Regions from separate parts of the Pseudomonas sp. S3_C06 genome, predicted to be linked through region 1. Evidence: predicted binding sites of a transcription regulator. Region 1 holds the regulator's gene; each other region holds the start of a gene.
The links. Region 1 encodes FliA, which starts transcription of late flagellar genes. Its sites were predicted from a motif close to CTAAAGTTTNNNNNNNNNNNGCCGNTAA; they were not measured.

Region 1 (7,342 bases):
GCGACTCGATGCCGTGGTCGACGGCGTTGCGCACCAAGTGGACCAGCGGGTCGGCCAGGGCCTCGACAAGGTTTTTGTCGAGGTCGGTTTCTTCACCCACCAGTTCCAGGTTGATCTCTTTCTTCAGCTGACGCGCCAGATCTCGAACCAGACGCGGGAAGCGCCCGAAGACCTTCTTGATCGGCTGCATCCGCGTCTTCATGACGGCGGTCTGCAAGTCAGCCGTGACCACGTCGAGGTTCGACACGGCCTTTTGCATGGCTTCATCGCCACTGTTCAGGCCCAGGCGCACCAGACGGTTACGCACCAGCACCAGCTCGCCGACCATGTTCATGATTTCGTCGAGACGTGCCGTGTCGACGCGCACGGTGGTTTCGGCTTCGCTCGCCGGTTTTTCCGGTGGCGGTGTCGCCGGCGCACGGGCCGGAGCCGGTGCAGCAGCGGCAGCCGGTTTTGGCGCTTCGGCTTTTGGCTCAGGCTTGGCGGCAGGCTTGGGCGCTGCAGCAGCGGCCGGTGCCTTGGCAGCCGGTGTGGCGACGGTCGAAGCACTGCCAGCAGCGGCTGTGCCGACTTCGGTGAACTTGCCTTTGCCGTGCAATTCGTCGAGCAGCGATTCGAACTCGTGATCGCTGATCAGATCACTGCCGGCAGCGGCGGCCGCTGGAGCAGCCGGCGCCGGTGCCGAAGCAATCGCCGACTCCAGCGCATCCACGGCAAAATTGCCCTTGCCATGCAACTGATCGAGCAAAGCTTCGAATTCGTCGTCGGTGATGTCAGAGCTGTCGCCCTTGGCCGGAGCCGCAGGGGCTGCCGCCGCTGGCGCAACCGCGTCCACCGCGAACTGGCCCTTGCCGTGCAGTTGATCGAGCAACGACTCGAACTCGGCATCGGTGATTTCATCGCTCGCGGCTTCAGCGGCCGTTTGCGCAGGCGCAGCAGCGGCCGGGGCTTCAGCTTCAGCCTTGACGGCGTTCAGCGAGTCCAGCAGTTGCTCAAATTCGTTATCGGTGATGTCGCCCGACGAGTCGCCTTCGACGACCAGTTCTTCGATCATCTCGGCCACCGGCGAAGCCGGGGCTGCGTCCGTCGATTGCGGTTCGGCCAGACGCGCCAGGGCGGCCAGCAGTTCCGGGGTGGCGGCGGTGATCGGAGCACGCTCACGAACCTCAGTGAACATGCTGTTCACCGCGTCCAGTGCTTCGAGGACAACGTCCATCAGTTCTGCATCAACGCGACGCTCACCCTTGCGCAGGATGTCGAACACGTTTTCGGCGATGTGACAGCACTCCACCAGCTCATTGAGCTGAAGGAAGCCGGCGCCCCCTTTTACAGTGTGGAAACCGCGAAAAATTGCGTTGAGCAGATCTGCGTCATCCGGACGGCTTTCCAGCTCGACCAGTTGTTCGGACAGTTGCTCAAGAATCTCGCCGGCCTCAACCAGGAAATCCTGAAGGATCTCTTCATCGGCGCCGAAGCTCATTAATGGGGTGCTCCTACAGGTCTAAAAACCCAAAAAACCTAAAATTCCAAAACACTAGAATCCAAGGCTGGATAACAAATCGTCCACATCGTCCTGACCGGACACAACGTCTTCTCGTTTATCGGCATGAATCTGCGGACCTTCACCCTGCGAGAGATGTTTTTGTGGATCTTTTTCTGCAAGCATCGCGGCGCGGTCATGTTCGATGCCCGCAAAGCGGTCGACCTGACTGGCCATGAGCACGAGTTTGAGCAAATTGCTTTCGACTTCGGTGACCAGTTGGGTCACACGCTTGATCACCTGACCGGTGAGGTCCTGGTAATCCTGGGCCAGCAGGATGTCGTTGAGATTGCTCGACACCGCACGGTTGTCCGTGCTGCTGCGTGACAGAAAACCGTCGACCCGGCGCGCCAGTTCACGGAACTCTTCAGCCCCGACCTCGCGACGCATGAAGCGACCCCAATCGGCGCTCAAGGTCTGCGCTTCATCAGCCAGACTGTTGACCACCGGCGTGGCGCTTTCCACCAGATCCATGGTGCGGTTGGCCGCGGCTTCCGTCAGCTTGACCACATAGCCCAGGCGTTCGGTGGCGTCGGTGATTTGCGACACTTCCTCGGCCTGCGGCATGTTCGGGTCGATCTGGAAGTTGACGATCGCACTGTGCAGTTCACGTGTGAGCTTGCCCACTTCCTGATACAGGCCACGGTCACGGGTCTGATTGAGCTCATGGATCAGTTGCACAGCGTCGCCGAACCTGCCTTTTTCAAGGCTCTCGACCAGTTCGACCGCGTGTTTTTTCAGGGTCGACTCGAAATCGCCCTGTGAAGATTCGTTATGCTCCATAGCTCCCCCGCGCGTTCATCAGCCGATGCGTTCGAAAATCTTCTCGATTTTGTCTTTCAACGCCTGAGCCGTGAAAGGTTTGACTACATAGCCGTTTACACCGGCCTGAGCGGCTTCAATGATCTGCTCGCGCTTGGCTTCAGCCGTCACCATCAACACCGGCAAGTGCTTGAGTTTTTCATCGGCACGCACGTGACGCAGCAGGTCGATACCGGTCATGCCCGGCATGTTCCAGTCCGTTACCAGAAAGTCGATGCTGCCGCTGTTGAGCACCGGAATGGCAGTGACGCCATCGTCAGCCTCGACGGTGTTGGTGAACCCAAGATCACGCAGCAGGTTCTTGATGATCCGCCGCATCGTTGAGAAGTCATCAACGATGAGGATTTTCATGTCTTTGTTCAATTCGACCTCCAAGCAGTCTTAAACGCGCCCAGCACCTGGACGCGCCACTTCAATCAATCGGCGCAGCACTCGAAGACTGTCTGGAGCACAACAGAGCAAGACCGGTGCCGTTCACCACCGCACCAGCCTCGTTCGCAGTGTCCCCACACTGCCTTCAGCGCGCTCGCCACTCCCCCAAACGCCCCCGCAAACGGGCCGCGCACTGGCTGTGTAACTGGCTGACCCGCGATTCACTGACGCCAAGGACTTCACCGATCTCCTTGAGGTTCAGCTCTTCGTCGTAGTACAGCGCCAACACCAGTCGCTCACGCTCCGGCAAATTGGCAATCGCGTCCGCCAACGCAGCCTGGAAACGTTCATCTTCCAGATCGCGTGACGGCTCAAGATGAGCACTCGCGCCATCCTCGTGCAGCCCTTCGTGTTCGCCGTCCTGCAGCAGGTCGTCGAAACTGAACAGGCGGCTGCCCAAGGTGTCATTCAAAATCCCGTAGTAATCGTCGAGACTCAATTGGAGTTCGGCCGCAACCTCGTGATCTTTAGCATCACGGCCGGTTTTAGCTTCAATTGAGCGAATTGCGTCGCTGACCATACGGGTATTGCGGTGAACCGAGCGTGGCGCCCAGTCCCCTTTGCGCACTTCGTCGAGCATCGCGCCGCGGATTCGAATGCCCGCGTACGTTTCGAAACTGGCGCCTTTGCTGGCGTCATATTTGGTCGAGACTTCGAGCAGGCCGATCATCCCGGCCTGGATCAGGTCTTCGACCTGCACACTCGCCGGCAAGCGTGCCAGCAAGTGGTAGGCAATGCGTTTGACCAGTGGCGCGTAACGCTCGATCAGTTCGTACTGCGCGTCACGTGCCGACTTCTTGTAGTAGTTCATACCGCTTGCGGTCATAGCACGGGCCCTGCCGTTTGCTGCACGAGGCGCTCGACGAAAAACTCAAGGTGGCCACGCGGATTGGCGGGCAGCGGCCAAGTGTCGACCTTCTGCGCGATCGCCTTGAACGCCAGTGCGCACTTGGAACGCGGGAAGGCTTCGTACACCGCACGCTGCTTCTGCACCGCTTTACGCACGCTTTCGTCGTAAGGCACGGCGCCGACGTATTGTAGGGCCACGTCAAGGAAGCGATCCGTGACCTTGGTCAACTTGGCGAACAGGTTGCGCCCTTCCTGCGGGCTCTGCGCCATGTTGGCGAGGACGCGGAAGCGGTTCATGCCGTAATCGCGGTTGAGCAATTTGATCAGCGCGTAGGCGTCGGTGATCGAGGTCGGCTCGTCGCAGACCACCAGCAACACTTCCTGCGCTGCGCGTACGAAACTGACTACCGAGTCACCAATACCCGCAGCGGTGTCGATCACCAGTACGTCGAGATTGTCGCCGATGTCGCTGAACGCCTGAATCAGACCGGCATGTTGCGCCGGGCTCAGGTGCACCATGCTCTGCGTGCCGGACGCGGCCGGGACGATGCGAATGCCACCGGGGCCTTGCAACAGCACGTCGCGCAATTCGCAGCGGCCTTCGATCACGTCGGCCAATGTGCGTTTAGGGGTCAGACCCAACAAAACGTCGACGTTCGCCAGTCCCAGATCGGCGTCCAGCAGCATGACCCGACGGCCAAGCTCTGCCAGCGCCAGAGACAAGTTCACTGACACGTTAGTCTTGCCGACGCCACCTTTGCCGCCGGTCACCGCGATCACCTGTACGGGATGCATGCTGCCCATGTTATTTCTTTACCTTGTCTTGCATAGACGGAGGCCACATTACTGGCTGCGCGTTCACAACCGGAACAATGCATGGCAGACCATCGATGTAGGTACAAAAACTGTTCATGAATACCTCAGCCTACCTGCTTGGTCGGGCTGTGATAGATATCAGCGAACATGTCAGCCATGGCTTCTTCGCTGGGTTCTTCCTGCATTTGCACGCTGACGGCGCGGCTGACCAATTGATGACGGCGCGGCAGATGCAAATCATCCGGAATCCGTGGGCCATCGGTCAGGTACGCGACCGGCAATTCATGACTGATCGCCAGGCTCAACACTTCGCCAAGGCTGGCCGTTTCATCCAGTTTAGTCAGGATGCAGCCGGCAAGCCCGCAACGCTTGTAACTGTGATAAGCGGCGGTTAGAACCTGTTTCTGGCTGGTGGTTGCCAAGACCAGATAATTTTTTGAACGGATGCCACGCCCGGCCAGACTTTCGAGCTGCATGCGCAGGGCCGGATCACTGGCTTGCAGGCCGGCAGTATCGATCAATACCACGCGTTTGCGCAGCAGTGGATCCAGCGCTTGCACCAGCGATTGGCCCGGATCGACGTGAGTCACCGGCACATTGAGAATGCGGCCCAGCGTCTTCAGCTGTTCCTGCGCACCGATGCGGAAGCTGTCCATGCTCACCAGCGCGACATTCTGCGCGCCGTATTTCAGCACATAACGCGCGGCCAGCTTGGCCAGCGTGGTGGTCTTGCCCATGCCGGCCGGGCCGACCATGGCAATCACACCGCCCTCTTCCAGCGGCTCGACTTCCGGTACGGCAATCATCCGCGCCAGGTGCGCAAGCAGCATGCGCCAGGCCTGACGCGGCTCCTCGATATCAGTGATCATCGCCAGCAGATCGCGCGACAACGGGCCGGACAGACCGATACGTTGCAGACGGCGATACAGGTTGGCTTGCGCCGGACGGCTGCCTTGCAGCTGATTCCAGGCCAGGGTGCCGAGCTGAACTTCCATCAGCTCGCGCAGGCTGTTCAATTCAAAGCGCATCGAATCCAGTGCACGCGGATCAACGCCGCCGGAAGACTGCGCAGGCGCCGGGGCCGGACGCGCCGGTGCGGCGTAGGTCGGCTCGCTCAGCGGTTCAGCGGCAGTCAGCGGCAGGCCGGCCGTCAATGGCAGCCCGGCGAAGATCTGGCGATTGCTGTTGCCGTCGGCTTCGCCACGCAGGCTCAGTTCGGCCTGGGCGGTGACGATGCGCGACTGAGTCTTGCGCAGCTCGTCTTCGAGTTCCATGTTCGGAACCCGTGGCGCCAGCGCCGACAATTTGTAATCCAGTGCCGCCGTCAGCTCGACACCGCCAGCAATGCGGCGGTTGCCAATGATGGCGGCATCAGCGCCCAGCTCATCACGAACCAGCTTCATGGCCTGACGCATATCGGCGGCAAAGAAACGCTTAACTTGCATAAACCACTACCTCAGCCGTTGGGCCCTACTGTCGCAACGATGGTCACTTGCTTGTTGTCCGGTATTTCCTGGTAGGCCAGCACATGCAGCCCAGGGACTGCGAGGCGGCCAAAGCGCGAGAGCATCGCGCGGATCGGGCCAGCGACCAAAAGGATCACCGGCTGACCTTGCATTTCCTGACGCTGCGCCGCTTCGATGAGCGAACGCTGCAGCTTCTCGGCCATGCTTGGCTCCAGCAGAACGCCCTCTTCCGAGCCTTGTCCTGCCTTCTGCAGACTATTGAGCAATATTTGTTCCAACCTTGGTTCCAAGGTGATCACAGGCAGCTCCGACTCAGTGCCTACAATGCTTTGGACGATGGCGCGCGATACGCCGACCCGCACAGCAGCCACCAGCGCGGCGGTATCTTGACTCTTCGCGGCGTTGTTGGCGATGGCTTCGGCAATGCTGCGGATATCGCGCACCGGTACGTGTTCAGCGAGCAGCGCTTGCAGCACTTTGAGCAACTGCGACAACGTGACCACGCCCGGCACCAGCTCTTCTGCCAGTTTCGGCGAGCTTTTGGCCAGCAATTGCATGAGTTGCTGCACTTCTTCGTGGCCGATCAGCTCACTGGAGTGCTTGTACAGAATCTGGTTCAAGTGCGTCGCAACCACGGTGCTGGCGTCGACCACGGTGTAACCGAGCGATTGTGCCTGGGCACGCTGGCTGATTTCGATCCACACCGCTTCCAGGCCGAAAGCCGGATCTTTGGCGTTGATACCGTTGAGCGTGCCGTAGACCTGACCCGGGTTGATCGCCAGTTCACGATCCGGATAGATCTCGGCTTCGGCGAGGATCACCCCCATCAGGGTCAGGCGATAGGCGCTTGGCGCCAGATCGAGGTTGTCGCGGATGTGCACGGTCGGCATGAGGAAGCCCAGATCCTGCGAGAGTTTCTTGCGCACACCCTTGATCCGCGCCAGCAACTGCCCGCCCTGGTTGCGATCCACCAGCGGGATCAGGCGATAACCGACTTCCAGACCGATCATGTCGATTGGCGTCACGTCGTCCCAGCCCAGCTCCTTGGTTTCCATGGCGCGAGCCGGCGACGGCAGCAGTTCCTGCTGGCGCTTGACCTCTTCCAGCGCTACGACCTTGGCCACGTTCTGCTTCTTCCAGAACAGGTACGCGCCGCCCGCAGCCAGCGCGGCCATGGTCAGGAACGAGAAGTGCGGCATGCCCGGCACCAGGCCCATGACCGCCATCAGACCGGCCGCCACTGCCAGCGCTTTCGGCGAGGCGAACATCTGGCGATTGATCTGTTTGCCCATGTCTTCCGAACCGGAAGCACGGGTCACCATGATCGCTGCCGCTGTCGATAACAACAGTGATGGCAATTGCGCCACTAAACCGTCACCGATGGTCAGCAAGGCGTAAACCTTGCCCGCATCGCCGA
Region 2 (7,342 bases), 3.2 Mb from region 1:
GCTGAATTGCTGGGCGAATGGAGTCAATTGGGCGATCGCGTCAACGTGCTGACCGGCCGGCTGGAAATGGCAGCGAAAGAAGACGAGACGGCGAAGCGGCTGATGACGGTGCGCGGTGTTGGCCCGATCATCGCCACGGCGCTGATCGCCAAGCAGACCGAGCCTGAACGGTTCGCCAACGCTCGCTTGTTCGCCGCCTATTTCGGGTTGGTGCCCAGCCAGCACAGTTCTGGCGAGAAGACCCGACTGGGCAAGATGAGCAAGCATGGTGATGCGTATTTGCGCAGTCTGACGATCCAGGGCGCTCATGCTGTTTTAAGGCAACTGCGGCCTGATTCACAGCAGCCGGACGATCAGCGGCTGCAACGCTGGATCAACCGCTTGGGTCGCAAGGAAGCTGCGGTGCGATTGGCTAATCGCAACCTTCGGATTTTGTGGGTGCTGCTGCAAAACGATCAAACATATCGTCGCCAGCCGGGCAACGGCCAGGAGGCGACGATGAGTCACTGATAAAAGAGTTCTGCCACCGAGGCGCTAAGCCGCTTCAACCCCTGCTAAGAACATTGACCCCAGGTCAGACCGTCGCGAATTGATGCCTGAGCTCCTACTGGCCCTTGAGGCCTTACTGTAATCGGCATATCGCGAGCTTACCCAATGTTGGCCAGAAGCCGGTTAACGCTTCCTCGAATAGGCCTTATACATAGATGCAACCGGGTAGCAGTGTTCAAAAGCGGGTTGAATGGTGGGGCGAGTCCATACATAGGAGCTGCCGAAGGCTGCGATCTTTTGATCTTGTTCTTAAAAAATAAAATCAAAAGATCGCAGCCTTCGGCAGCTCCTACGTGAAGCATGCGGCAAAAAAAAGGAGCCCCTGTGGGCTCCCTTTTATTTCCGCATGCTTCACTTCGCCTGGTAAATGATCCCCGGGCTGCACTGCACCATCTGGTAATGGTCCGGCAAACCGTTCAACGCTTCGGAAGCGCCAAGGAACAGATAACCGCCCGGCTTCAACGTGCTGTGAATGCGCAACAGGATGTCTTTCTTCACTTCGGCAGAGAAGTAGATCAACACGTTGCGGCAGAACACGATGTCGAACTTGCCTAGCGCGGCATAGCTGTCGAGCAGGTTGAACGAGCGAAACTCCACGCGGTTCTTGATCGGTGCCTTGATCACCCAGCGCCCCGGCCCTTTCGGGTCGAAGTAACGCTGCAGACGTTCCGGCGACAAACCGCGACCGATTGCCAGACTGTCGTACTCGCCGGTCTTGCAGTTGGTCAGCATAAGACCGGACAGGTCGGTGGCGACAATCTGCACGCCCATCTTCAACTGGCCAAGATTCGTGCGCTCGAACTCATCGATCGACATCGACAGCGAGTACGGTTCCTGGCCCGACGAGCAGGCGGCCGACCAGATCCGCAGACGCTGGTTGGGGCTGGCCTTGATCGCTTCAGGCAGCACCTTGTTCTTCAAGACTTCAAACGGATAGGTGTCACGAAACCACAGGGTTTCGTTAGTCGTCATGGCATCGACCACCTGCTCGCGCAAACCGCTGCGCGGCTGGGTCTGGATGCGCTGAACCAGCTCACCCAGGGACTTGATGCCTTGCTGCTCCATCAGTTTGTTGAGACGGCTCGAGACCAGGTACTGCTTGTTTTCACCGAGCAAAATGCCACAGGCTTTTTCCAGGAAGACCCGGAACTGTTCGAAATCCAAATTACCCGTAGACAATGATGCCGCCTCTTAAATCGTGTTGACCGCCAAGGGCAAAGCGCCCTCAGCTGATATCTGCTGCTTTGATCCGGTCGACTACCCGGGATGCCAGGTCATCAGGGCGGAACTTGGCCAGGAAGTCATCAGCACCGACTTTCTTGACCATCGCCTGATTGAATACCCCGGACAACGAAGTATGCAGGATGATATGAAGCTTTTGCATGCGTGCGTCGCCGCGGATTTCCGCCGTCAGGGTGTACCCGTCCATCTCCGGCATCTCGATGTCGGAAATCATCATCAGGAACTCTTCTTCCGGCTTCTTGCCCTCGTCGACCAGCTTGCGCAGGTAATCCAGCGCCTGTTTGCCGTCGTTCAGCGCCACCACTTCGACACCGATCGTCTGCAGACAACGCGTGACCTGCTTGCGCGCCACCGATGAGTCATCGACCGTCAAGACACGCAAAGACAGTGCCTTGGTCTGGGTCTCGACATCGACCACGCCCACCGAAATCGCTTCCGGTGTCGGCGCAACTTCCGCCAGCACTTTCTCGACGTCGATGATTTCGACTAACTGATTGTCCACCCGAGTCACAGCGGTCAGGTAATGATCGCGACCCGTGCCCTTGGGCGGCGGATGAATCTCTTCCCAGTTCATGTTGACGATGCGCTCCACCGAGCGGACCAGGAAACCCTGGGTCTTGGTGTTGTACTCCGTGATGATCACGAACGGGTTGTTCTTGTCCTTCAACGCTCCGGAACCGGTGGCCATTGCCAGATCAAGGATCGGAATGGTCGCCCCCCGGATATTTGCCACCCCGCACACGACAGGACTGGACTTGGGCATCAACGTCAGCGACGGGCACTGCAACACTTCCCGCACCTTGAACACGTTGATTCCATAGAGCTGCTGACCGTCAAGACGGAACAACAACAACTCCAGGCGATTCTGCCCCACCAGTTGCGTGCGCTGGTTCACCGAATCCATTACACCAGCCATGCCCAGACTCCTACACCAACGCCAAGTGTTGTTGCGACGCACATTCATTGCTAAACGGCACGGCGCTTGCTTTTTAACTCGTATGAACGCTCAAACGACATTTTTCCGACACCTGACCTCCCGCGCTCGCAAAAGCCTTTGCGCGATGTCAGCCGTCTGCTGCTTTTTCGCTGGCAGCCCTGCCATTGCTGATGCGGTTACCTTGCCTGACATGCTTATCGGCGTCACTCAGGGCTTTCTTGAGTTCACCGTAGAAGACTATCTGGCTACCAGTCAAACGGAAGGTCGCTACGAAATCGAAGTAAACCAGCTCGACCCCCGTATGCGCATGCCTATGTGCGACAAGGAATTGACAGCGACTTTGGAGAGCCCGGCACGTCCGTTGGGCCGGGTCACGGTGAAGGTCCGCTGTGAAGGCGCCTCGCCCTGGACCGTGTTCGTGCCCGCTCAAGTCCGCCTGTTTCGCGAGATTGTGACGACCACGCGGCCACTGAAACGCGCAGGGATTATCGAGCCACAGGACGTGACCTTGCGAGAGCGCGACGTAAGCACGATCAACCAAGGCTTTCTGACTTCGGTAGACGAAGCGATCGGGCAGAAATTAACCCGACCAACGGTCGCCGATCAGGTGATTACCCTGGTTCATCTGGAACAGGCCGAAGTGGTTCGCAAGGGCGATCAAGTGGTCATCACCGCACGCAGCGGTACGCTGGCCGTGCGCATGCCCGGTGAAGCACTGGCCAATGGCGGTTTGAAAGAACAGATACGCGTGAAAAACCTCAATTCGCAACGGGTCATCAAGGCGCAAGTCACCGCGCCCGGCCAAGTGGAAGTGGCGATGTAGAAAACTGGCGCTGACCCCGGCTGTTCCCTAAACTGTGCCGCAGCAGGACACGCGCCGGCGCATGCAAGGCTCATTGTAAATGTGCCTAAAGTTTTCCAGAGGGTGGCCGAAAACATGGCAAGCGTCCAAATTCCCAGAGGTTTTTATCATGGTCATCGATTTCAGCCGTTTGAACAGCTCCTCGTCACTTACGGGCAGTACACGTACCAGCAACGCCAAGGAAACCGCCGAAACCGGTACCTCTGCGCCGCTGAATACCCAGGCCGAAACGGCCAGTACCGCAAAAAGCGGGGAATCGGTACACCTCAGCAATGAGGCTCAACAGTTGCAGAAGGTCACTGACAAGCTGCGCGATCAGCCTGCTGTCGACAAAGCCCGTGTGGCCGAGTTGAAAGCCGCGATTGCCGATGGCAGCTATAAAGTCGACAGCAACCGTGTAGCCAGCAAACTGCTCAACTTCGAAGCCCAGCGCTAGGCCTTTGCCTGCGCCAGGCTTTTGGACGCTTAAAACCCAAGGCCAGCCATGCACGACACTAATTTATTGCAACTGATCAACGACGACTTTGCTCCAGCTCAACAATTGCTGGAGTTGCTGCAAACCGAATCCCTCGCGTTGCACGGTCGCGACATGCCACTGCTCGAAGAAATTCTGGCGCACAAACAGGCATTGATCATTCTGCTTGAACAGCATGGCCGCAAGCGCAGCGAAATCCTTGCCAGCCTCAACCTGCCAACCGATCGTTCAGGTCTTGAGCAACTGGCTGGCCAGTCGAGCATTGGCGATCAGTTGCTGAGCCAGGGCGATGCCCTGACCGATCTGATCGCTCAATGCCAGGCGGCCAACGTCAAAAATGGCCAGTCGATCCAGATCCAGCAGGCCGCCACGGCCAATCAGCTGAAGATCCTTACCGGTGGTGAAGCGCCAGCGCTTTATAACGCCAGCGGTACATTTGCCAAACCCGCCGTACCGCGTCCGCTCAGCCAGGCATGAGCCGTTGATGCGCCAGCTCTATCAACCCGCGGAACATGCTGGCAAAATGCTGGCTAGTCGTCATATTTTGTCTGGAGATTGATAAACCGTGTCCAACGCCCTCAGCGCGGATGATGCTCCGCAGCCCCCTAAGGTGCTTACCACGCCACTGGAAATCTCCAGCAACCTGCGCCAGCTGCAAGAAAGCCACGATCCGCTGATCATCACCTTCCATGAGCGCAGCCAGCGTTTTCAGAGCTACCTGATCAAGGTCGACCGCGACAGCGCTTCGATCGCTCTGGACGAAATGATCCCGCGCGATGGCGAACGCTTTCTGCTGGCCGGTGAGCCGTTCAAGGTCGAAGGTTTTCATGACGGTGTGCGCATTGCCTGGGAGTGCACCGGCACGCTGAATATCGAGGAATCCGAGGGTGATCGCTTCTACACCGGCGAGCTACCGACCGAAGTGGTTTACCACCAGCGCCGCAATGCTTTCCGCGCCGCGCTGAAACTGACTGATCTGGTCAGCGTTGAACTGGGCGGCGAAAAGCTCAAGGCGCCAATCAACGGCAAACTGCTGGATATCTCCGCGACCGGCTGCAAGCTGCGTTTCGAAGGCGATATCACTGATCGTCTGCAACTGGGCCAGGTCTATGACCGCCTGATCGCCCCGCCGCTGTTCGGCAACCAGCCAACCTCCGTCGAACTGCGTTATCTGCACTTCGAAGAAAAACTCAACATCACCTTCGCCGGCCTGCGCTTCCACAACATCAGTGGTCAGGCTGCACGCAACGTTGAGCGTTTCGTTTATCAGCTGCAACGTGAAGCACGCCGTTTCGACAAAGACGATATGTGATTTGCAGCGACAATAAAAAGGGCAGTCCCTGGCGGGGCTGCCCTTTTTTATGCGTGGTGTTTTTTGTTCAGCTCAAGGTCTGCCGCCACTGAGATCTGGCGCGGGCTTGTCGTTGCCACTATCCGGCTCCGCCTCTGCTGCAGTTTCTGGCTGAGCATCGGCGTCAGGCTCCGGTTCGGGAGTCGGCGGCGCTTGCACAGGGTCCTGCACCATCTGCTCCTGCACCACCTGCTCGTCTACCCGAGGGTCAAGCGCTGCCACCAGTGGCGAGCTGGACATGCTGTCAGGCATGGCCACGTGATGCAGTGGCGCGTCGTCGACCTGATGCAGATTGGTCACGGCTTTCGGCCGGATCCGCCACACCAGCACCAGTGCGAAGAAACTGAAAAACGCATACAGGCTCTGACTGCCAAACAGCTTCATCAGCACACCCGCCAGCAATGGCCCGATGCTCGCGCCGACACCGTAAGTCACCAACAGCATCGCCGTCAGCGATACCCGCCGATCACCTTCGACATGGTCGTTGGAAAACGCCACCGCCAGCGGATACAGACAGAACTGCACCAGCGAACACAAGAAGCCAACGCCGAACAACACCTCCAGCGGCACCTGCGGCAGGATGGCCAGCGGCAACGCAGCCAGTGCGAGAAACCCGGCGAAGCAGCGAATCAACAGCGCCCGATCATAACGGTCGGACAACCAGCCCAGCGGCCACTGCACCAACAGCCCGGCAAAGATGCAGCTACCCATGAACAGACCGACCTGCTCGGTCGACAGCCCCTGCTGCGAGGCATACAGCGGCGCCAGACCATAGAACGAACCGATGATCAAACCGGCACCCAGCACCGTACTCAGCGACTGCGGCACACGCTTGATAAAGAACCGTGGCTCCATCGGCGCCGGATGCAGGGGCGCCGGGTGAATCCTTCGAGTCAATGTCACAGGCACCAGGCACAGCGCGAAGCACAGCGCGACCAGCATCAACAGCTCCAGACCCAGCCCGGGGTGCATGACCAGAATCAATTGACCCAGCACCAGGCCAAGGTAAGACGCAATCATGTAACCGCTGAATACCAGACCTCGCTGATTGGCATCAGCCTGCTCGTTGAGCCAGCTTTCAATCACCATGTATTGGCACATCATGCCCAGACCGACAATGGTCCGCAGCACCAGCCACGCCGGCAGCCAATCGACCAGACCATGGCCAAGCACCGCCGCCCCGACGATCCCGGCACAGGCAGAATAAGCGCGGATATGCCCGACCCGGGCAATCAGTCGGTGACCGATCTTGCCGCCCAGCACCAGGCCGAAATAGTTGGCCGCCATCAACGCACCGACCCACAACCCGTCGACGTTGTCAGCGGCCAGGCGCAGGGCCAGATAGGTCGATAGCAGGCCCGAGCCGATCAACATCATCAGCGAGGCGAAATACAGCGCTCGAAAGGATTTCCAGATTTGGCGCATCGGCGTTCCGAGCGGCTCCTTGCAGTAAAGACCGGGCTACCAAAACGATAGCCCGATGGCGACGGTTCGTCAGGCCTGGGCTGCTAGAACACGCCGTTCCCAGGGAGTGATTTCATCAAAGAAGCTGGTCAACTCCATGGTCTTCGAAGCGATGTAGCCTTCGATGAACTCCTGTCCGAACAGTTCCCTGGCCAATTGACTACGTTTCAGACGTTCGAGGGCGGCGTGCAAAGTACATGGCAACGAAAGATTGTCCGGCACCTCGAACTCGCCCTGAATGGCTTCGCTCGGTTCCAGCTCATGCTCGATCCCATGCAAGCCGGCGGCCAGACTCGCGGCGATCGCCAGATACGGATTGGCATCGGCGCCCGGCAAACGGTTCTCGACCCGACGTGCGACCGGCGAACTCGCCGGAATGCGCAGCCCGGCCGCACGGTTGTCGTGGGACCAGCACGCGTTATTCGGTGATGCGTACGGATGGCACAGACGCTGATAGGAGTT
Region 3 (7,342 bases), 3.2 Mb from region 1:
CCGTTCTGCGCCTGCTTTAAAAAACCGTTAAGGACAGGCCAAATTCGCAGTGTATGATGGTCGGCCCTTGCGAAGGGGGTTCGTGTCACAGGGCTGTCGCCTGAGGGTGGCAGGCTGGCGCGAACCCTGAACTTCAAGTTTTTACACCAGGAGATATCAATGAGCGTACTCGTAGGCAAACAAGCCCCTGACTTCACCGTCCCGGCCGTACTCGGCAATGGCGAGATCGTTGACAGCTTCACCCTGTCCTCGGCCATCAAAGGCAAATACGGCCTGGTGTTCTTCTACCCACTGGACTTCACCTTCGTCTGCCCTTCCGAGCTGATCGCTCTGGACAACCGCATGGCTGACTTCAAGGCACGCAACGTTGAAGTGATCGCTGTGTCGATCGACTCGCACTTCACTCACAACGCATGGCGCAACACTCCAGTGAACAATGGCGGTATCGGCCAGGTGAAATACACCATGGCTGCCGACATGAAGCACGACATCGCCAAGGCTTACGACGTTGAATCCGAAGGCGGCGTGGCTTTCCGTGGCGCGTTCCTGATCGACGACAAAGGCGTTGTCCGCTCGCAGATCATCAACGACCTGCCGCTGGGCCGTAACATGGAAGAGCTGATCCGTCTGGTCGACGCTCTGCAATTCCACGAAGAGCACGGTGAAGTCTGCCCTGCCAACTGGAAAAAAGGCGACAAAGGCATGAACGCTTCGCCAGAAGGCGTTGCTGCCTACCTGACCGAGAACGCTGCTGCCCTGTAAGGCGCAACGTCGAGGTACAAAAAAACCGGCCCCTGTGGCCGGTTTTTTCATGTGCGGGATTTACCCGACGACCAACAATCAGTCGTCGAAGTCTTCCCAGCCGCCCATCTGTTTCCAGCGGTTGACGATGCCGCAGAACAGCTCAGCGGTTTTCTCGGTGTCGTAACGCGCCGAGTGCGCTTCACGACCGTCGAAATCGATGTCGGCGGCCTGGCAGGCTTTCGCCAGTACGGTTTGACCGTATGCCAGACCGGCCAGTGTCGCGGTATCGAAGCTGGAGAACGGGTGGAACGGGTTGCGCTTCATGTCCAGACGCGCAACGGCGGCGTTGAGGAAGCCAAGATCGAAGCTGCTGTTGTGGCCAACCAGAATCGCGCGTTTGCAGCCATTGGCCTTCAACGCTTTGCGAATGCCACGGAAGATGTCGGTCAGTGCGGTTTCTTCGCTGACGGCCATGCGCAGCGGGTGATCGAGCTTGATCCCGGTGAACTCCAGCGCTGCCGCTTCAATGTTGGCGCCTTCGAACGGCTCAACGCGGAAGAAGTAGGTGTGATCCGGGTAAACGAAACCCTTTTCATCCATGGCGATGGTGGTCGCGGCAATCTCCAGCAACGCATCGGTGGCCGAGTTGAAGCCACCGGTTTCTACGTCGACGACTACCGGCAGGTAGCCGCGAAAGCGTGCTGCCATTGGGTGACGGGAACCGCCACCACCACTTTGACCGTCCAGTTCGTCGTCGAAATGGTCTTCACTCACGCGTGTTCCTCCAGCAGGCGCCAGCGCAGTTTTTCACCGGCGCGCAGCGGGATAACGGTCAGCTCGCCAAACGGCAGGCTGGTCGGGGCGGTCCATTCTTCACGAACCAGGGTGATGCGATCGGTGTTCGCCGGCAGGCCGTAGAAACGCGGGCCGTTGAGGCTGGCGAAGGCTTCGAGCTTGTCCAGCGCGTTACGCTGTTCGAAGGCTTCGGCGTACATCTCGATGGCGGCGTACGCGGTGTAGCAGCCGGCGCAACCGCAAGCGGCTTCCTTGGCGTGCTGGGCGTGCGGCGCCGAATCGGTGCCGAGGAAGAACTTCGCGCTGCCACTGGTGGCGGCGTCGAGCAGGGCTTCCTGGTGCGTATTGCGCTTGAGGATCGGCAGGCAATAGAAGTGCGGCCGAATCCCGCCGACCAGCATGTGGTTGCGGTTGTAGAGCAGGTGATGCGCGGTGATGGTCGCGCCAACGTTGGCCGAAGCCTCGTTGACGAACTGCACGGCGTCGCCGGTGGTGATGTGTTCAAACACCACTTTCAGCGTCGGAAAACGCTCGACCACGCGGCGCATGTGCTCATCGATAAAGATCTTTTCGCGGTCGAACACGTCGACGTCGCCACGGGTAACTTCACCGTGGATCAACAGCGGCATGCCGACTTCGGCCATGGCTTCCAGCGCCGGAAAAATCTTGTCGATGCTGGTTACCCCGGAATCGGAGTTGGTGGTCGCGCCAGCCGGGTACAGCTTGGCGGCGTGCACAAAACCGCTGGCCTTGGCCTCACGGATTTCTTCGGGCTGGGTGCGGTCGGTGAGGTACAGCACCATCAGCGGCTCGAAGCGACTGCCGGCCGGGCGGGCAGCGAGAATCCGCTGGCGATAGCCGTCGGCTTCAGCGGCGTTGCGCACCGGAGGTACCAGGTTGGGCATGATGATGGCGCGGCCAAAGGTGCGCGCAACATCGGCAACGGTATTGGTCAACACGGCACCATCGCGAAGATGAATGTGCCAGTCGTCGGGACGCAGCAGGGTCAGGCGGTCGGACATGAGGGGATTCCAGGCGGGTCAAACTGAGGCGAATGCTACCGGAAAAGACTCTTGCAGGCACTCGCTATCAAGTTTTGCCGGAACCTTCCGATATCCCGTAGGTATGCCGTAAACATAGTGTGAATCGGTCTTTGTGTTTCAGAAGCCAATGGAGCCTCCCGTGCGCCAGCGTTATTTAGCCTTGCTCAGTGTGTTTGCCAGCCTTCCCGCGATGGCGCTCACGTACCAGACCCGTCTGGAGAACATTGAGTGGACGGTCGCCGGCGACAAGTTCGAATGTCGTCTGACCCAGCCGATCACTGATTTCGGCTCGGGTGAGTTCGTGCGCAAGGCCGGTGAGCAGGCGATATTTCGTCTGAATGCCTACAACGCCATGCTTGGCGGCGGTTCAGCGACCTTGCTCGCGGCGGCGGCGCCTTGGCAGCCGGGCCGTGGCGACATCAACCTGGGCAGCGTCAGGCTCGGCAGCGGCAACGTGTTGTTCAACAGCTCGCAGTCTCAGGCCGGTGGTCTGATCAGTGGCCTGCTGGACGGCCGTAGCCCGGTTGTACGCCGTGCCTCGGGCGACGGCCGCGTCTCGGAAGTTCGCTTGCTGCCGGTCAAATTCAGCAAAGCCTTCAATGATTACCAGACGTGTGTGGCGAAATTGCTGCCGCAGAATTTTGACCAGATCAAACAGTCGCAGATCGGCTTCCCCGGCGAGGGCGTTGACCTCGACGCCGCCGCCAAGGCCAGGCTGCAAGTAATGCTCGAATTCATGAAGGCCGATCCGACGGTCAATCACATCGAACTCGACGGCCATTCCGACAACAGCGGCAATCGCCTGACCAACCGCGAACTGTCGCGCCGCCGCGCGCTGGCTGTCGTCGACTTCTTCAAGGCCAATGGTATTCAGGAATCGCAGATCACCGTGCGTTTCCACGGCGAGCAATATCCCATTGTGCCGAACACCAATGCGGCCAATCGCGCGAAGAACCGTCGGGTCAATGTGAAACTGGCGCGCGTGGCGCCGGTCAGCCCCGCGCCTGCGCCTCAAGCGAGCACACCAGCCAGCACTGCAGCGACTTCCTGACCCGCCGGTCATCGTCGCGCTCTCGACAGATTCTGTCGCTTTGTCGTCTTAAGCTGTCGCGCCTCTGTAAATTATCGCGTTTGAGCGGTAGACTCCTCGGCTTTCCGTAGAACCCCGTGGAGTGATGGCATGGCGGACGTAAACAAGGTCGTTCTGGCGTATTCCGGCGGCCTGGACACTTCGGTGATCCTCAAGTGGCTGCAGGATACTTATAACTGTGAAGTGGTGACCTTCACCGCTGATCTCGGTCAAGGCGAAGAGGTCGAGCCGGCCCGCGCCAAGGCTCAGGCCATGGGCGTCAAAGAAATCTACATCGACGATCTGCGCGAAGAGTTCGTGCGTGATTTCGTGTTCCCGATGTTCCGCGCCAACACCGTTTACGAAGGTGAGTACCTGCTGGGTACTTCCATCGCACGTCCGCTGATCGCCAAACGTCTGATCGAAATCGCCAACGAAACCGGCGCTGACGCCATTTCCCATGGCGCCACCGGCAAGGGCAACGACCAGGTGCGTTTCGAACTGGGTGCCTACGCACTCAAGCCAGGCGTAAAAGTCATTGCACCATGGCGTGAGTGGGACCTGCTGTCCCGCGAGAAGCTGATGGACTACGCCGAGAAGCACGCGATCCCGATCGAGCGTCACGGCAAGAAGAAGTCCCCGTACTCGATGGACGCCAACCTGCTGCACATCTCCTATGAAGGCGGCGTGCTGGAAGACACCTGGACCGAGCACGAAGAAGACATGTGGAAATGGACCGTCTCCCCGGAGAACGCTCCTGACAAAGCGCAATACCTGGAACTGACCTACCGCAATGGCGACATCGTTGCACTGGACGGCGTCGAAATGACTCCGGCCACCGTGCTGGCGACGCTGAACAAGATCGGTGGTGCTCACGGTATTGGCCGTCTCGACATCGTTGAAAACCGTTACGTCGGCATGAAGTCCCGTGGTTGCTACGAAACCCCGGGCGGCACCATCATGCTGCGCGCTCACCGCGCCATCGAGTCGATCACCCTGGACCGCGAAGTCGCTCACCTCAAAGACGAGCTGATGCCGAAATACGCCAGTCTGATCTACACCGGTTACTGGTGGAGCCCTGAGCGTCTGATGCTGCAGCAGATGATCGACGCTTCGCAGGTCAACGTGAACGGCGTTGTGCGCCTGAAGTTGTACAAAGGCAACGTGATCGTCACTGGCCGCAAGTCCGACGATTCGCTGTTCGATTCCAACATCGCGACCTTCGAAGAAGACGGCGGGGCTTACAACCAGGCCGACGCGGCGGGCTTCATCAAGCTCAACGCGCTGCGCATGCGCATTGCTGCCAACAAGGGCCGCAAGCTGTTCTGAGTGTTACAGACTGACGCGCAATGAAAAGGGCGGCCTTGTCATCGAGACAAGGTCGCCCTTTTTGCATGATTCTTTGTCTGGATCTGATCAAGCCATGTTTCTGGTCTTCGCGCTTGTCGCCGAGACTCATCGTTCATGTCCGTACCATCAGCGTCACTGCTTGTGAACACAGGTTATAGACGATAAAGAGCGTCTTGCCTGAGCCCTTTTTTACCTGCTTGCTTTGCTGCACTGCGTTTTTCGTCAGTAAAACATCCGATACGTGATTGGAAAGGAAGACGACTACCCGGGCAGTTTTCCTGTCAAGGTTTCGGATTTTTTCCAGAATCGTCGCCAGCTCCCTCGCTTCATCGACATCCCTCGCATCAATGAGGTGCAGGTTACTGACCCATGCAGGTAACTGAATGTTGTGCTGAACAATCAGGTTCGGCTTTGTCTTGATGTCCGACGGTGGGTCAGGTGCGTTGTGGATTCTGCACGCGTCTTGCCGTTCGACAGTGCTTGACTCACTCGGCACGATACAACTTGATAGGCCAAATGCACCTTGCATGGCAGGCTCCTGGGACGAGGCGTGTCGTTTGTTTTCGCGATCATTGTTATCGATTACTTTTAGAAAGTTTTTGTCTTTGCCGAAGTCGGAGGGTGAGTAGAGGGAACGGTAGTTGAAGTTTAGTGTAATAAAGAAAAGAAATAACAAGTAAAACGGAAAGCTGATCAAAAACCACACGTATATTTCCCGGTCCTTATTATCAAGAAACGGTAACGAGATCGCGGCTGATGTTTCCGAAATGGCGGCAAATATGGCAATGACTGTCATTGGGTTGGTGATTTTGCTTTTTATTTTCAACATGCTTTGGCTCTTCTGTCTGGTCTTTCTCATAGTTGCTGTATTAGTAGGTGTCGAGTTTTTGTTTGGTAGTTGTTTTCCGAGATGTTTATTTTTATAGCAAAAACAATGGGTCAGGTATAAATATCTTGTTTCAGGTGTTTATATTCTGGCCGAGAGGGTGTGTTGTTCTCGAACTGATATTGCCTGATGTTTCTAAGTTGAATCAGTGTCGCTAGCGTCCGCCGATTCGAGCCTGTTCAGCGCGGCTCAGGTGTTATCGATCGCAGTGGCGAGGCACGATTTCAGTCCTGCTGGAAGTAACCTGTAACAATGTAAATAGGCCAATATTGCCGAGTGCGAAGGAGGCGATGACGTCGGATTTTTAGATGGATAGCGATTTTTTGTAGGATTAATCCGCAATGACTGTAGGGCATGTCTTTCGATGCAAGTGCATGATTATCCTGGCATGCCATAGAGCAAGTGGCTGGGCTATTGTGCGTGTTCTAAAAATTCGAACAGCGAAACTGGACTTGCCCATGAATAAAGTGCTGATCGTGGATGATCACCCTGTCATTCGTCTTGCGGTGCGTATGCTAATGGAACGTCATGGCTACGAAGTCATCGCAGAGACTGATAACGGTGTGGATGCGTTACAACTGGCTCGAGAACAAATGCCGGATATTGTTATTCTGGATATTGGGATACCGAAACTTGATGGTCTGGAAGTTATTGCGCGACTGACTTCGACGGCCATGCCTATTAAAGTCCTGGTATTGACTTCACAGGCTCCCGGGCATTTTTCAATGCGCTGCATGCAGTCGGGGGCGGCCGGCTATGTCTGTAAACAGCAGGACCTGACCGAATTGCTCAGTGCGATCAAGGCGGTATTGTCGGGCTACAGTTATTTCCCCAATCAGGCTTTGCATACGGTGCGAACCAGTTTGGGTAATGCCAGTGAGGCCGACATGGTAGATCGTCTGTCCGGTCGGGAAATGATGGTGTTGCAGCAGTTGGCTCGGGGAAAGACCAACAAGGAAATCGCCGATGGCATGTTTTTGAGCAACAAAACCGTAAGCACCTACAAGACCCGCTTGTTGTTGAAGCTCAATGCACGTTCCCTGGTTGATCTGATCGAGTTGGCGCAGCGCAATGGTCTGGTCTGAATGCCTGTAGTAGCTGACAGGGTCATGGGCCGATCGAATCCAGCTAGCTGCAGAAAGTAAAAAGCCTCCGGTTCAGGAGGCTTTCAAATATCAGTCATCAAAATCGTATTCGGCCAATTGCTTTTGCAGTCGGCGCTCCTCGAGCAGGTTATCGATGGTTCGGCGCTTGCTCAGGTTGGTCTTGGCGACCTCGACCACAGGTTCGGCGTCATCAGTTTCTGCAGCGATTTCGTCATCTACATCCAGTGGCTCTTTGTCGCTACTCATCAGCTAACTCCCGGCTAAGAATGCCTTTGGCGCCCCTTATATCGATATTCCTGCGGTGGGTAAAAAAGATTTTTTCAATCGACTTATCAATTATTCCAATAGC
Region 4 (7,342 bases), 1.8 Mb from region 1:
CTGCTGATCCGCAATAAACCGTCGGTGCCGGTGATCCGTGGCGAGCGGCTACCGTTCTGGGCCGTGTTCGGGCGGATCGCGCCGTATGGCGCCAGCCTGACCCTCGCCTCGATCGGCTACGGCACGCTGACCACGTTTATCACCCTTTATTACCTTAATCGCGGCTGGAGCGGCGCGGCGTATTGCCTGACAGTGTTCGGCGTATGTTTCATTCTGTCGCGGCTGCTGTTTATTTCGGCGATCAGCCGTTTCGGCGGCTTCAAATCGGCGATCGCCTGCATGACCATCGAAACCGCCGGGCTGCTGATGTTGTGGCTGGCACCGTCCACCGCTTTCGCTTTGATCGGCGCGGGACTGGCGGGGTTTGGCCTGTCGCTGGTGTACCCGGCGCTGGGCGTTGAGGCGATCAAGCAGGTGCCCAGTTCCAGTCGCGGTTCGGGCTTGGGCGCTTACGCGGTGTTCTTCGATCTGGCGCTGGCGATTGCCGGGCCGCTGATGGGCGCGGTGGCGTTGAATCTGGGGTATTCGTGGATATTCTTCAGTGCGGCGCTGTTGTCGGTGATCGGGCTGGGCCTGACTTTGTTGCTCCAGCGCCGGGCAACGACCTAAAGTCCTACAGGGGATTTGCGGGGTTATTGATCTGCGGTTTGCATGCCGGCCCGGGTCGGTTTGCCCAGCGTGTGCGAGAAGAAGCGCCCGGCTTCAGAGATCAGATTGCGGTGGATATCCTCGCGATCCACCCCATCAGCATCGGTGCACAGCGCCGGCATCGCGCGAATTTGCTCTTCATTACACGGCGCCATAAAAACGAAGTGCCCTGCCCCGGCCAGCAGCTTGAAATCCGGCGCTGTCGGCAGTTTGCGCGCCAGCGCGGCAGCGTTCTTGTCGAAGGCCACCAGTTTGTCGCCGTCGCCGCTGTAGAGCAGCACCGGCACATGCACATCAGCCAGGGTGTGACGGCCGAACTTCAGGCTCAGCGGCGCCATCAGCAGCAAGGCGTGCACGCGCGGATCGGCCACCGGTTGCAGGTCATCGCGATCGACGATCAATTCACCCTGCGTATTGCAGGCGTCACGATCATCCGGACGTTCCTGGCAATAACGACGCAGGCGATCGAGGTCCGGTTGCGCCCCGGACAGAATCAACGCCGTCTCGCCGCCCGCCGAATAACCGATCACGCCCACCTGTTCGGCATTGACGTACGGCGCGAGCATGCGGTCGCCGAGGGTTGCAGTGATCGCTTCGGAAATCTGGATCGGCCGCCCGTACAGATTGCTCAGGGTACCGAGTCGGCTGTGGTCTTTGGAGTTGTCACCGGGGTGAATCACCGCCACCACGACAAAGCCTTTGCGTGCCAGCGAGGTGGCAAGGTCGTGCAGCGCCAGGGGCGTGCCGGTGTTGCCGTGGGAGAGCATCAACATCGGAAAGCGGCCGATGGCGACTTTGGTGTCTTCGCCGGCCTCGACTGAGTAGCCCTCGAGCAGGCTCATGTGTTCGCGATCGCTGGAGGGATAAAACGCGATGGCGCGCATCGGTTGCAGATCCAAAGGATCGAGGAAGGTCATCTCGTGATAGCCGACGCTCCACACAGGGTGTCGCCCAGGCGCAGCATGCACTGTGTTAAGGCTGCCAAGCAGGCAAATCAGTAACGTTGCACAAAGACGCATCATGGGATGCCCCACCCTGTTGTTACTCAATCGAAAGATCCGTTGCGTGGCGGGCCAGAACCACCGGGGATTCGGTGTTTCGGTACGACATTGCACTCAGATGCTGATTGTCTGACTGCATAACCCGGGCCAGATTATGTAACAGTCAGAAACAAAAAACTCCGTATTCGCCCCTTGCGGAACCAGAATACAGAGTTTTTCGGGTGTTACCTGAACATCAGCTGTTCTTTACGCAAGCCTTACGCCGCGGCGAACAATTGCTCGCTGATCTTCGCTTGCGCAGCGGTCATCGCGTTGTTGCGCACTTCTTCGCCATAAGCGAGGCCTTCGGCGCGAACGATTTCGATATCGGTGATGCCAAGGAAGCCCAGTACCAGCTTCAGATATTCTTCGTGAGCGATGCCGCTGGCCTGACCGGCATGAATGCCGCCGGAAGTCGATACGATCACGACTTTCTTGCCGCCGCACAGGCCTTCAGGGCCGGCTTCGGTGTAACGGAAGGTTTGACCGGCGACGGCAACGCGGTCGATCCACGCTTTGAGTTGGGTCGGCACGGTGAAGTTGTACATTGGTGCAGCGATGACGACTGCGTCGGCAGCGATGAACTCGGCCAGGGTCGAAGCGCTCAGTTCGGCTTCGTGCTGTTGTGCGGCGTTACGCAGCTCAGCAGTGGTGCCGGCGGCAACCAGGGTGGTCGACGAGAAGTGGCTGATGGCGTCGGCGGCCAGATCGCGGTAGGTCACCACGGCGCTTGGCTCGGCGGCTTGCCAGGCTTTGACGACTTCGCCGCTCAACTGACGGGAAGCCGAGTTGTCGCCCAGAATGCTCGAATCGATATGCAGCAGTTTCATGTGGAATCTCCTGGAAGGAATCGCCGGTGGCGACGGAATGGAGATAATCCTACGCAAGAAACCAATGGATGATTAGCCGCTTTAAATGCGATAGTTTGTCCCACTGATAGAACAGCCGGATTTCCCTATGCAAGACCTCAACGATCTTTACTATTTCGCCAAAGTCGTCGAGGCCGGCGGGTTCGCGGCGGCCGGGCGCTTGCTGGGCATTCCCAAGTCACGACTGTCACGCCGCATTGCCGAACTGGAAGAACGCCTCGGCGCGCGTTTGCTGCAACGCACCACCCGACAACTCAACCTCACGGCGGTGGGTGAACGCTATCTGCGTCACTGTCAGGCGATGTTGCTGGAAGCAGAAATGGCCGATGAGGCCGTGGCGAGCATGTCCAGCGAGCCGCGCGGCCGTTTGCGGGTCTCCTGCCCCACCGGTCTGGCCCGGGAAATGTTGCCGTGGGTCATCAGCGAATTTTTAGGCAAATTTCCGCAGGTGCAACTGGAAGTGGTATTGCTCAATCGCCGGGTCGATCTGGTCGGCGAAGGTTTTGATGTCGCGCTGCGTGTGCGCGAGCACGGTGACGAAGATCCGTTGTTGGTGACCCGGCGTTTGCGCCAGGCGCAAATGGTCGTGGTGGCCAGTCCGGCATTTATCGATGGGCAAACGATCAACCATCCGCAAGACCTCAAAAGCCTGCCCGTGCTCGGCGCGCTGGAGGCGGATCGCATGGTGCATGTGCGCTTGCTCGATCAGCAAGGCCACAGCTTTGAACTGAACATGGAAGCGCGCCTGGGCATCGATGACTTTATTGTGCGCAAAGCCTGCGTGCTGGCGGGTCAGGGTTTTACTTTGCTGCCGATGATGTACTGCGAAGAGGAACTGAGAAACGGCACCTTGGTGCAATTGCTGCCAGAGTGGTCGCTGCCCGGCGGCTGGCTGCAAGCGGTGTATCCGCATCGGCGCGGGGTGATGCCGGCGGTGCGCGCGTGGATCGATCATCTGGTCGAGTCGTTCAATGCCTGTGGGGAGCGGTTGTTATGAGCAAGGGAAAGATGAGCGAAGCCGATGTCGCGGCGTTCTGCCTGGCATTGCCGGGCGCTCGGGAAGATTACAAATGGGGTGGCGTGCGGGTGTTTTCGATTGCCGGCAACAAGATGTTTGCCTTGCAGGGACTGCGCGGTGATTCGCTGGCATTCAAGGTCGACAAGGATCTGTTTCTCGGCCATTGCGACCGCCCGGGGATTCACCCTGCGCCGTATCTGGCGCGGGCGCAGTGGATCATCATGCACCCGCCCTACCCGCTGGGTGCTGAGGAGTTACGCGGGTTGTTGCAGCGCTCGCACCAGTTGGTGGTGAGCAAGTTGCCGAAAAAGACCCAGGTGGGATTATTGCTCTAACCCCAATCCCCCCTGTGGGAGCGAGCCTGCTCGCGAAAGCGGACTTTCATTCAACGATGATGTTGTCTGACACGGCCTCTTCGCGAGCAGGCTCGCTCCCACATTGGTTTTTTGCAGTTCTTTAGAACAGCGTCAGCAGATTCGAGCCAAGAAACAACTGGTCGATCCAGAACACTTGGTGCAGCACGACAATCACCCAGAACAGAACCTGAAACGACACCTTGCGCGTCTTGTGCCGGAACACCTGCTGGGCAATCAACGCGCCCGGCCAGCCGCCCGCCAGCTCTACGGCATGCAGGATGTTCTCCGGTGTACGCCAGGCAGCCGTCTGCGCCTTGCGCTTATCGGCCCAATACATGAAGAACGCTAGCACGCTGACGATCCCGTAAGCGGCCAGCGGCACCAGCGAAATCCCGCGCAGCCACATCGACAACGAGCCGAACAGCGGCAGCGCGCAGACGATCAGCAGAACCAGCAGTTTCAATTTCAGGTACTGAATGTTGCCGCCCGAAGGTCGCCCTTCGGGCCGGCGTGCGCGGGAGTCACTCATGGCTTGGCCGCCGCCCAGTCGATCCAGCCAAACTGCCACGTCGCCAGAATCACCAGACCAAACACGATCCGATACCAGGCGAACGCCGCGTAGCTGTGGCTGGCGATGAACTTGAGCAAGCCGCGCACGGCGATCATGGCGAAGATGAACGCTGTGACGAAACCGATGGCGAACACCGGGAAGTCTGCCGGTACAAACAGATCGCGGTACTTGTAGCCCGAGTAGACCGCTGCACCGACCATGGTTGGCATGGCGAGGAAGAACGAAAACTCGGTGGCGGTCTTGCGCGACAGGCCGAACAGCAACCCGCCAATGATCGTCGAGCCAGAGCGCGAGGTGCCAGGAATCATCGCCAGACACTGGGCGAAGCCGACTTTCAAGGCATCTTTCCAGGTGATCTCGTCGACCGTTTCGGCGTGCACTTCATGCTGACGCTTTTCCGCCCACAACATGATGATGCCGCCCACCACCAGTGCAGTCGCAACGGTAATCGGGTTGAACAGGTATTCGTGGATCAGGTCGGCAAAAATCACCCCCAGCACCACAGCGGGCAGAAACGCGATCAGCAGGTTGGCGGTAAAACGCCGTGCGCTTGGCTGGGTCGGCAAACCGATGACCACATCGAAGATCTTGCGTCGAAACTCCCAGACCACCGCGAGAATCGCGCCGAGCTGGATGATGATATTGAACGCCATGGCTCGTTCGCCGCCGAATTCGAGCAAGTCGGCAACAATGATCTGGTGTCCGGTACTGGAAATGGGCAAAAACTCCGTCAGCCCTTCTACAACTCCTAGTATCAGTGCCTGCAAGGCCGTCCAAAGATCCATCAATCCCCCAAAGAGCGATGCGCGCCGGCATGCCCCGATAGTATTTTTTTACGTTCACTGCGATCAGCGTAGCTGGTTGTGGCTGTACCGATTCCGCGCGCACAGGATCCACACGAAACGGTCAAAATTCCGTGAAATATCAATTTGGATTCAGGTTTTCACGCGCGGGGCCGAAATCCTAACAGACAAGCCTTAATAGCGCTGCCGCGTTATACGACTTGGGTCGCGTATGCCCGCTCACGAAATCGTGGTTGGATGCTGGCGGTCGTTTATTACAAGAAAAAGAATCCGGAGTGACAGCGTTATGAACAGCTTGCGCAGTGTGTCGATCAGCCGACGCTTGTGGCTCATCTTGATTGTGGCGGTGGTCATGTTGCTGACCTTGGGCGTGTTGATGCTCAAGCAGATCCACGACGACCTGTATCACGCCAAGGCCCAGAAAACCCAGCACGTGGTGCAGACGGCCAGCGGCCTGCTGACCTATTACCACGACCTCGAAACCGCCGGCACTTTGAGCAAAGACGCGGCGCAGAAGCAGGCACTGACGGCGATTCGCGGCCTGCGCTACGACCAGAGCGATTATTTCTGGATCAACGACCTCACGCCCGTGATGGTCATGCACCCGACCAACCCGAAACTTGAAGGCCAGAACCTCTCGGCGATCCGCGATCCGGACGGCTTTGCGGTGTTCAACGAAATGGTTGCCATCGCTCGAGCCAAAGGCGCTGGCATGGTCGACTATCGTTGGCCAAAACCGGGCGCCAGTGAGCCGGTGGCCAAGACTTCCTACGTCAAACTGTTCGAACCTTGGGGCTGGGTGCTCGGCTCCGGGGTTTATGTCGATGATGTGCAGGCGGAATTCCAGGGCCAAATGATCAAGGCTTCGGTCATCGGTTTGGCGATTGCGCTGATCATGGCGCTGCTGGTGATCCTGATCGCACGCAGCATCGTCCGTCCGCTGCAAGAAACCGTGAACGCCATGGCCAACATTGCCAGTGGTGAAAGCGACCTGACTCGCAGTCTCGATACCCATGGCAGGGATGAAGTCACCGAGCTTGCGCATCACTTCAACGCCTTCACCGCCAAACTGCGGCGGGTGATCGGTGATTTGCAGGTGTCGGCCAGCGCCTTGGGCCAGTCGTCCAGCGAACTGGGCAACGACGCCTCGCAGGCCCAGCAACGCAGCCAGCAGCAATCGCAGCAGATGGAACTGGTGGCCACGGCGATCAACGAAGTGACCTATGGCGTGCAAGATGTGGCGAAGAACGCCGAGCATGCCGCCGCCGAAATGCGTGACGCCGAAGCGCAGGCGCAACAGGGCCAGATCAACATCGACGGCAGCTTGCAGCAGATCGACAAGCTGTCCGGCACCATCGATCAAGCGGTTGAAGTGATTCGCACCCTGGCGGCCGAAAGCACCCAGATCGGTAGCGTGCTGGAAGTGATCCGCTCGATTGCCGAACAGACCAACCTGCTCGCACTCAACGCCGCGATCGAAGCCGCCCGTGCCGGTGAACAAGGTCGCGGGTTTGCCGTGGTGGCAGACGAAGTGCGCTTGTTGGCGCAGCGCACGCAGAAGTCGACCGCGGAAATCCAGTCGATGATCGAGCGCCTGCAGAACCATTCCGAGGCGGCCGTGAAGGTGATCGGTGACAGCAGCAAGGCGTCGCAATTGACCATTGAACAAGCCGGGCTGGCCGGTGCCAGTCTGAATGCCATCGGCCAGGCACTGCGCAATCTCAATGGCCTGAATGCGTCGATTGCCAGCGCTACGTTGCAGCAGGCGCATGTGGTCGAGGACATCAATCAGAACGTGACGCAGGCTGCTGGCCTCTCGCACAGCACGGCGATCGCGGCCGAGCAGTCGAGTGCCGCCAGCCTGCGCCTCGGCCAGTTGAGCGAACAACTCAACGCCCTCCTGCGCCAGTTCCGCGTCTGACCCGTGTAACTCTGGTGAGCCCACCCCTCACCCCAGCCCTCTCCCGGAGGGAGAGGGGGCCGACCGAGGTGTCTCAAGCTATACGTCGACCTGAAAAATCGAGTCGATTATGGATT

Region 2: a site for FliA is predicted at 3,637-3,664, ahead of flgM (flagellar biosynthesis anti-sigma factor FlgM). Genes of this name have one in related genera too.
Region 3: a site for FliA is predicted at 2,628-2,655, ahead of AB4N44_RS11160 (flagellar protein MotY). Genes of this name have one in related genera too.
Region 4: a site for FliA is predicted at 5,437-5,464, ahead of AB4N44_RS03455 (methyl-accepting chemotaxis protein). Genes of this name have one in related genera too.

Annotation. Positions count from the first base shown of each region.
Region 1 covers NZ_CP162747.1:5,705,686-5,713,027, reverse strand. Annotated here, with positions in the region: gene AB4N44_RS25405 (chemotaxis protein CheA) at 1-1,480, opposite strand, end outside; gene AB4N44_RS25400 (protein phosphatase CheZ) at 1,535-2,323, opposite strand; gene AB4N44_RS25395 (chemotaxis response regulator CheY) at 2,342-2,713, opposite strand; gene fliA (RNA polymerase sigma factor FliA) at 2,880-3,620, opposite strand; gene fleN (flagellar synthesis regulator FleN) at 3,617-4,447, opposite strand; gene flhF (flagellar biosynthesis protein FlhF) at 4,564-5,904, opposite strand; gene flhA (flagellar biosynthesis protein FlhA) at 5,916-7,342, opposite strand, start outside.
Region 2 covers NZ_CP162747.1:2,239,364-2,246,705, forward strand. Annotated here, with positions in the region: gene AB4N44_RS09780 (IS110 family RNA-guided transposase) at 1-510, shown strand, start outside; gene cheR (protein-glutamate O-methyltransferase CheR) at 901-1,728, opposite strand; gene AB4N44_RS09790 (chemotaxis protein CheV) at 1,775-2,707, opposite strand; gene flgA (flagellar basal body P-ring formation chaperone FlgA) at 2,790-3,551, shown strand; gene flgM (flagellar biosynthesis anti-sigma factor FlgM) at 3,700-4,026, shown strand; gene AB4N44_RS09805 (flagella synthesis protein FlgN) at 4,075-4,542, shown strand; gene AB4N44_RS09810 (flagellar brake protein) at 4,631-5,377, shown strand; gene AB4N44_RS09815 (MFS transporter) at 5,450-6,841, opposite strand; gene AB4N44_RS09820 (glutamine synthetase family protein) at 6,911-7,342, opposite strand, start outside.
Region 3 covers NZ_CP162747.1:2,546,455-2,553,796, reverse strand. Annotated here, with positions in the region: gene AB4N44_RS11175 (peroxiredoxin) at 160-762, shown strand; gene rnt (ribonuclease T) at 841-1,518, opposite strand; gene pyrC (dihydroorotase) at 1,515-2,561, opposite strand; gene AB4N44_RS11160 (flagellar protein MotY) at 2,722-3,633, shown strand; gene AB4N44_RS11155 (argininosuccinate synthase) at 3,763-4,980, shown strand; gene AB4N44_RS11150 (hypothetical protein) at 5,114-5,830, opposite strand; gene AB4N44_RS11145 (response regulator transcription factor) at 6,346-6,972, shown strand; gene AB4N44_RS11140 (PA3496 family putative envelope integrity protein) at 7,063-7,239, opposite strand.
Region 4 covers NZ_CP162747.1:801,875-809,216, forward strand. Annotated here, with positions in the region: gene AB4N44_RS03420 (MFS transporter) at 1-609, shown strand, start outside; gene AB4N44_RS03425 (alpha/beta hydrolase family protein) at 633-1,670, opposite strand; gene AB4N44_RS03430 (FMN-dependent NADH-azoreductase) at 1,907-2,518, opposite strand; gene AB4N44_RS03435 (LysR substrate-binding domain-containing protein) at 2,646-3,554, shown strand; gene AB4N44_RS03440 (MmcQ/YjbR family DNA-binding protein) at 3,551-3,910, shown strand; gene AB4N44_RS03445 (DUF1294 domain-containing protein) at 4,032-4,460, opposite strand; gene AB4N44_RS03450 (undecaprenyl-diphosphate phosphatase) at 4,457-5,287, opposite strand; gene AB4N44_RS03455 (methyl-accepting chemotaxis protein) at 5,592-7,226, shown strand.